DNA from 3 places in the Streptomyces sp. NPDC046900 genome. Region 3 is predicted to be linked to each of the others. Evidence: predicted binding sites of a transcription regulator. Region 3 holds the regulator's gene; each other region holds the start of a gene.
The links. The regulator HrcA, encoded in region 3, represses chaperone genes, less so after heat shock. The targets are predictions, from matches to a motif close to TTNGCACTCNGNNNNNCNGAGTGCNAA.

Region 1 (2,266 bases), on a different contig from region 3:
CACGCCGCCGGCCAGCTTCGCCAGGCGCTCCTGCAGCTTCTCGCGGTCGTAGTCCGAGTCGCTGTTCTCGATCTCGGCGCGGATCTGGTTCACCCGGCCGTTGACCTGCTCCGAGGAGCCGGCGCCGTCGACGATGGTGGTCTCGTCCTTGGTGACGACGATCTTGCGGGCGCGGCCCAGGAGGTCCAGGGTCGCGTTCTCCAGCTTGAGGCCGACCTCCTCGGAGATGACCTCGCCGCCCGTGAGGATGGCGATGTCGCCGAGCATGGCCTTGCGGCGGTCACCGAAGCCCGGGGCCTTGACGGCGACGGACTTGAAGGTGCCGCGGATCTTGTTGACGACCAGGGTCGACAGGGCCTCGCCCTCGACGTCCTCGGCGATGATCAGCAGCGGCTTGCCCGACTGCATGACCTTCTCCAGCAGCGGGAGCAGGTCCTTGACCGAGGAGATCTTCTGGTTGGCGATCAGGATGTACGGGTCGTCGAGGACGGCCTCCATACGCTCCATGTCGGTGGCGAAGTACGCCGAGATGTAGCCCTTGTCGAAGCGCATGCCCTCGGTGAGCTCCAGCTCGAGACCGAAGGTCTGCGACTCCTCGACGGTGATGACGCCTTCCTTGCCGACCTTGTCCATGGCCTCGGCGATCAGCTCGCCGATCTGGGTGTCGGCGGCGGAGATGGAGGCCGTGGAGGCGATCTGCTCCTTGGTCTCGACGTCCTTCGCCTGCTCGAGCAGGGCGGCGGAGACGGCCTCGACGGCCTTCTCGATACCGCGCTTCAGGGCCATCGGGTTGGCACCGGCGGCCACGTTGCGCAGGCCCTCGCGGACCAGCGCCTGGGCGAGCACGGTCGCGGTGGTCGTACCGTCACCGGCGACGTCGTCCGTCTTCTTGGCGACTTCCTTGACCAGCTCGGCGCCGATCTTCTCGTACGGGTCCTCGAGCTCGATCTCCTTGGCGATGGAGACACCGTCGTTGGTGATCGTGGGGGCGCCCCACTTCTTCTCGAGGACGACGTTGCGGCCCTTCGGGCCGAGGGTCACCTTGACGGCGTCCGCGAGCTGGTTCATGCCGCGCTCGAGGCCACGCCGCGCCTCCTCGTCGAACGCGATGATCTTGGCCATGTGAAGTGGTCCCTCCAGGACTGGGGGTGATTACTTCGGACCGCGCCCGCGCCCGCGACGGACGGCCCCGGCCGGAGGTTCCTTGCCCCACCCGGTCCGCGGCCTCACCGACCCGGTCCTTCTTTTGTCACTCTCACCTTCAGAGTGCTAACGCCAATGATTAGCACTCGCCCCCTCCGAGTGCAAGGTGCGCCCGCGGAGCGGGCTCGTCGAGGGGTGGCGGCCGGGTGGCGGGTGGGCGCGAGGTGCGCCCGCGGAGCGGGCTCGTTGAGGGGTGGCGGCCGGGTGGCGGGTGGGCGCGAGGGGGTACTCAGGTGAACGCGGGCTGACCAGGGCGCGCCCGCGCGCCCCCGCCCCGGGCAAACCGAGGGGCTCGTACCCCGAACCGGGATACGAGCCCCTCGACACGTCGAACAGTTCAGTCGTCGGCGCGTTCTTCAGCCGGCCAGTCGGACCATGTCCGCCTGCGGCCCCTTCTGACCCTGCGAGATCTCGAACTCGACCCGCTGGCCCTCTTCCAGGGTGCGGTAGCCGTCCATCTGAATCGCGCTGTAGTGGACGAAAACATCCGCACCACCGTCGACCGCGATGAAGCCGTACCCCTTCTCCGCGTTGAACCACTTGACGGTGCCCTGAGCCATGCCTAACTCCCCTATTACTGGCCCTTGCACAGATCCACACTTCGCGGACCCGGGTCAGACCTCACCCCCCAACGGTTGGGGGCGTGCGCCGGAACGCGTCGACCGCGGCTGAATGTATCTGTCCAACTGCCGTCTGCAACAGGTCAATCGGACGAGAATTCCGGGCACGACCGGTCGGGAATGTACGGAGAATTCATCCGAATTCAGGGCAAGTCGGGCCCTGCAAAAGGAGCGAATGGCTCAAAAACCCTGCCTACTTTGGCTACTTCTTATCGGCCTACGGCAGGAACTCAGAGCACCCGGCGGGGAAACCGGGAGCGGGTTCCCCAACTGTACCGTGCTCAACCATGCAGAATTGCCCCCTCCGCTTGTCTCACGGAGAGGGCAATTCGATGAACTCTCGGTGACTTGAGTTACCGAGGGTAATGATCGGCTGGCCGAGTAACCGTCAGCCGCCCGCCACCGCCGGGATGATGGAGACGCCGGCGCCGTCCGGCGTCACC
Region 2 (2,266 bases), on a different contig from region 3:
AAAGTACAAAAAGCGCGTAAAGCGCCTCTGTGGACCAGTGAAGTTGCCGCTGATCGAGTCCCCGCTTTCGGCGAGGAAGGTGCGGCCCCTGATCGCCGGGGCGCTCGCCGTCGTGCTCCTGTCCGGCTGCGCCCAGTCCGTGGACCCCATCGAACGGCTGGGCAGGAAAGCGGCGCAGAAGGTGCACCGGCCGCACAGGCGGATCGACCGTACGTTCCGCCACTGGGGCCTCACCGCCCCCCTCGTCCCGGCACCCCGGCCGGCTCGTCCCCGGGCCGGCAGTGCGGGCCGGCCCGGAGCGGGGCTGCCGGAGGTCCTCGACCATGTCCCCACTGATGACAGGGTCGTCTTCCTGACGTACGACGAGGGTGTCCAGGACGATCCCCGGTTCACCGACATGGTCCGTGAACTGCGGCTGCCGGTCAGTGTGTTCCTCACGGACCGCGCCGTGGAGCCGGGGCTCGCGCCCCTCGCACGGCTGCGGGAGGCCGGTGCGGCCATCCAGAACCAGACCCTGGACCACAACCCGCTGCGCGGCCGCACCTACGACGAACAGCACACCGAGATCTGCGGCCAGCGGGACCGTCTGGAGGCCCGCCTCGGCCTGCGCCCCCACCTGCTCCACCCGCCCTACGGCGCCTACGACCGCACCACGCTCCGCGCGGCGGCGGACTGCGGCATCACGGCCCTGGTCCTGTGGCGCCCGGCATGGGAGCGGCACGGCAGGGGCAGGTTCGTGTGCGCGGGCGACATCGTCCGGCCCCACGAGCCGGGCCGTCCCCTCGCCTCCGTGACCGTAGAGACGAGCCACCTCCTGCGGCGCATCCAGGCGAGGGGGCTCACGGTGGCCCGCCTCGAGGACTACGTGTAGTCCGCTCGCGCGCCGCGCCGAGCCCGCGTGCCCCCGGAGACCCGGGCGGTACGGAGCCGGGCATTCCGCGGGCCTGTCCGGCGTTCGAGGACAAGGCGGTTCAGGCCGATGAAGAGGATCAGGCGGCGCCGTCGCCGTCCAGGAGGCACCGCCCCTGGACGCCGGACACGGGCCCGGCGACCCCGGCCGGCCACGCCGCGACGCGGGCGACTGGCACTCCGCTTGACCGAGTGCTAATCGCGGTCATAGTCTCGGCCCTGGCACTCGCCACTGGAGAGTGCCAACAAAGCGACGGGCAGGTCCGGCACCCGCGACGACGGATCGACCTGGTCGCCACCTCAGACAGTTGACCCCGTGAGATCTCCGAAGGGGGAGGTCGGATCGTGACGACCACCAGCTCCAAGGTTGCCATCAAGCCGCTTGAGGACCGCATCGTGGTCCAGCCGCTGGACGCCGAGCAGACCACGGCCTCTGGCCTGGTCATTCCGGACACCGCCAAGGAGAAGCCCCAGGAGGGCGTCGTCCTGGCCGTGGGCCCGGGCCGCTTCGAGAACGGCGAGCGCCTTCCGCTCGACGTCAAGACCGGCGACATCGTGCTGTACAGCAAGTACGGCGGCACCGAGGTGAAGTACAGCGGCGAGGAGTACCTCGTCCTCTCGGCTCGCGACGTGCTCGCGATCATCGAGAAGTAATTCACCGAAGAAGACTGCTTCGAGCTGCGCCCCTGGCCCCCGCGACCGATGATCAGCCGGGCGTCGGGGGCGCGGTTCGTTCTTTACCGCGATGGCGGCCGTCCTGCGGGGGCGGCCGATGATCGCATTCGAGAGGACTGAAACGCTCCATGGCGAAGATCCTGAAGTTCGACGAGGACGCCCGTCGCGCCCTCGAGCGCGGCGTCAACAAGCTTGCCGACACGGTCAAGGTGACGATCGGCCCCAAGGGGCGCAACGTCGTCATCGACAAGAAGTTCGGCGCGCCCACCATCACCAACGACGGTGTCACCATCGCCCGTGAGGTCGAGGTCGACGACCCGTACGAGAACCTCGGTGCCCAGCTGGTGAAGGAGGTGGCGACCAAGACCAACGACATCGCGGGTGACGGTACGACCACCGCCACCGTGCTCGCCCAGGCGCTGGTGCGCGAGGGCCTGAAGAACGTCGCCGCGGGTGCCTCCCCGGCCGCCCTGAAGAAGGGCATCGACGCCGCCGTGGCCGCGGTCGCCGAGGACCTCCTCGCCACCGCGCGCCCGATCGAGGAGAAGTCCGACATCGCCGCCGTCGCCGCGCTGTCCGCTCAGGACCAGCAGGTCGGCGAGCTCATCGCCGAGGCGATGGACAAGGTCGGCAAGGACGGTGTCATCACCGTCGAGGAGTCCAACACCTTCGGTCTGGAGCT
Region 3 (2,266 bases):
GCGGCAGTTCGTGGATCTCGACGTACAGGTCGCCGGCGGGACCGCCACCGGGGCCGACCTCGCCCTCGCCCGCGAGCTGGATCCGCGTGCCGTTGTCGACACCCGCGGGGATCTTGACCGTGAGCGTCCGGCGCGAGCGCACCCGTCCGTCGCCCGCGCACTCCGGGCACGGGTTCGGGACGATGGTGCCGAAGCCCTGGCACTGGGGGCACGGCCGGGAGGTCATGACCTGGCCCAGGAAGGACCGCGTGACCTGGGAGACCTCACCGCGGCCGCGGCACATGTCACAGGTCTGCGCGGATGTGCCGGGCGCCGCGCCCTCACCGTTGCAGGTGTTGCAGACGACGGCCGTGTCGACCTGGATGTCCTTCGTCGTGCCGAAGGCGGCCTCGTCGAGCTCGATGTCGAGCCGGATCATGGCGTCCTGCCCCCGGCGGGTGCGCGAGCGCGGTCCGCGCTGCGACGCCGTGCCGAAGAACGCGTCCATGATGTCGGAGAAGTTTCCGAAGCCGCCCGCACCGAAGCCGCCCGCACCGGCCGCGCCCGACTGGGACAGGGGGTCGCCGCCGAGGTCGTAGACCTGCTTCTTCTGCGGGTCCGAGAGGACCTCGTAGGCGGCGTTGATCTCCTTGAACCGCTCCTGCGTCTTGGGATCGGGATTGACGTCCGGGTGCAGCTCGCGGGCGAGCCGACGGAATGCCTTCTTGATCTCATCCTGCGACGCGTCGCGGCGCACGCCGAGTACGGCGTAGTAGTCCGTGGCCACTTACGACTCCGCCAGGATCTGTCCGACGTACCGTGCCACCGCTCGTACCGCTCCCATCGTTCCCGGGTAATCCATGCGGGTCGGTCCGACCACGCCGAGTTTCGCTACTGCTTCGCCGCCCGAACCGTAGCCCACCGAGACGATGGACGTGGAGTTGAGTCCCTCGTGGGCGTTCTCGTGGCCGATACGCACGCGCATGGCCGAATCCTTCGCCTCTCCCAGCAACTTGAGCAGCACGACCTGTTCCTCGAGTGCCTCGAGGACGGGACGGATGGTGAGAGGGAAGTCATGCGCGAAGCGGGTGAGATTGGCGGTGCCGCCGATGATCAGCCGCTCCTCGGTCTCCTCCACGAGCGTCTCCAGAAGGGTGGAGAGCACCGTCGAGACCGTGCCGCGGTCCTCCGGTTCGTCGAAGGCCTCCGGCAGGTCCTGGACCAGCTGCGGAACGTCCGCGAAGCGGCGGCCCACGACCCTGCTGTTGAGACGCGCGCGCAGATCGGCGAGAGACGTCTCTCCGAACGGCGCCGGGCAGTCGATCATGCGCTGCTCGACCCGGCCGGTGTCCGTGATCAGCACGAGCATCAGCCGCGCGGGTGCCATCGACAGCAGCTCCACATGGCGCACCGTCGAGCGCGTCAGGGACGGGTACTGCACGACGGCGACCTGCCGGGTGAGCTGTGCGAGCAGCCGCACGGTGCGCGTCACCACGTCGTCGAGGTCGACCGCGCCCTCCAGGAAGTTCTGGATCGCGCGCCGCTCGGGCGGGCTCATCGGCTTGACGGCCGCGAGCTTGTCCACGAAGAGGCGGTAGCCCTTGTCCGTGGGGATGCGTCCGGCGCTGGTGTACGGCTGGGCGATGTACCCCTCCTCCTCCAGCGCGGCCATGTCGTTGCGGACGGTGGCCGGGGAGACACCGAGCTGGTGCCGCTCGGTGAGCGCCTTGGAACCCACCGGCTCCTCGGTACCGACGTAGTCCTGGACGATGGCGCGCAGCACTTCGAGCCTGCGTTCACTGAGCATCGCGCACACCTCCAGCGATTCGTCCCCTTGACGCTCCCCTGGCACTCTGCGTGTACGAGTGCCAGCATCCCGGAGCAAGTGTACGGCGGTCGGGTACGCACCCGGCAAGGCCGGGCGGCGCCGTCGTACCGACGTGTACCGACCTGTCCTGGGCTGTCCTCCCGGATCGGGCGCCTGCCGATAGCGTCGGCGCATGACGGTGCTGTGGGAAGGGTCCGGGTGGGAGGCGCTCGGTCCGGGAGCGGGGCGCACGCGGCTTCCGGGCTGGGACTGCACGGCGGGACTGGTGGTCGGCGAGCACGGGGCGCTGATGGTCGACGCGGGCTCCGGCCCGGGCGAGGGCGCGCGGTTGCGTACCGAGGCGCTGCGGCTGCTCTCGACCCTCGGCGGGGACCGGCGTGTGACCCATCTCGCGCTCACCCACCCCCACTTCGACCATGTCTTCGGTGCGGCGGCCTTCGCGGACGCCGAGGTGTTCGG

Region 1: the regulator HrcA is predicted to act here: its motif matches at 1,247-1,273, upstream of groL (chaperonin GroEL).
Region 2: the regulator HrcA is predicted to act here: its motif matches at 1,082-1,108, upstream of groES (co-chaperone GroES).

The regions. Positions count from the first base shown of each region.
Region 1 covers NZ_JBEYXD010000012.1:36,657-38,922, reverse strand. Annotated here, with positions in the region: gene groL (chaperonin GroEL) at 1-1,122, opposite strand, end outside; gene ABZ904_RS14705 (cold-shock protein) at 1,560-1,763, opposite strand; gene ABZ904_RS14700 (MoaD/ThiS family protein) at 2,212-2,266, opposite strand, start outside.
Region 2 covers NZ_JBEYXD010000096.1:24,216-26,481, reverse strand. Annotated here, with positions in the region: gene ABZ904_RS43360 (polysaccharide deacetylase family protein) at 38-871, shown strand; gene groES (co-chaperone GroES) at 1,255-1,563, shown strand; gene groL (chaperonin GroEL) at 1,713-2,266, shown strand, end outside.
Region 3 covers NZ_JBEYXD010000062.1:5,006-7,271, reverse strand. Annotated here, with positions in the region: gene dnaJ (molecular chaperone DnaJ) at 1-766, opposite strand, end outside; gene hrcA (heat-inducible transcriptional repressor HrcA) at 767-1,786, opposite strand; gene ABZ904_RS36905 (MBL fold metallo-hydrolase) at 1,980-2,266, shown strand, end outside.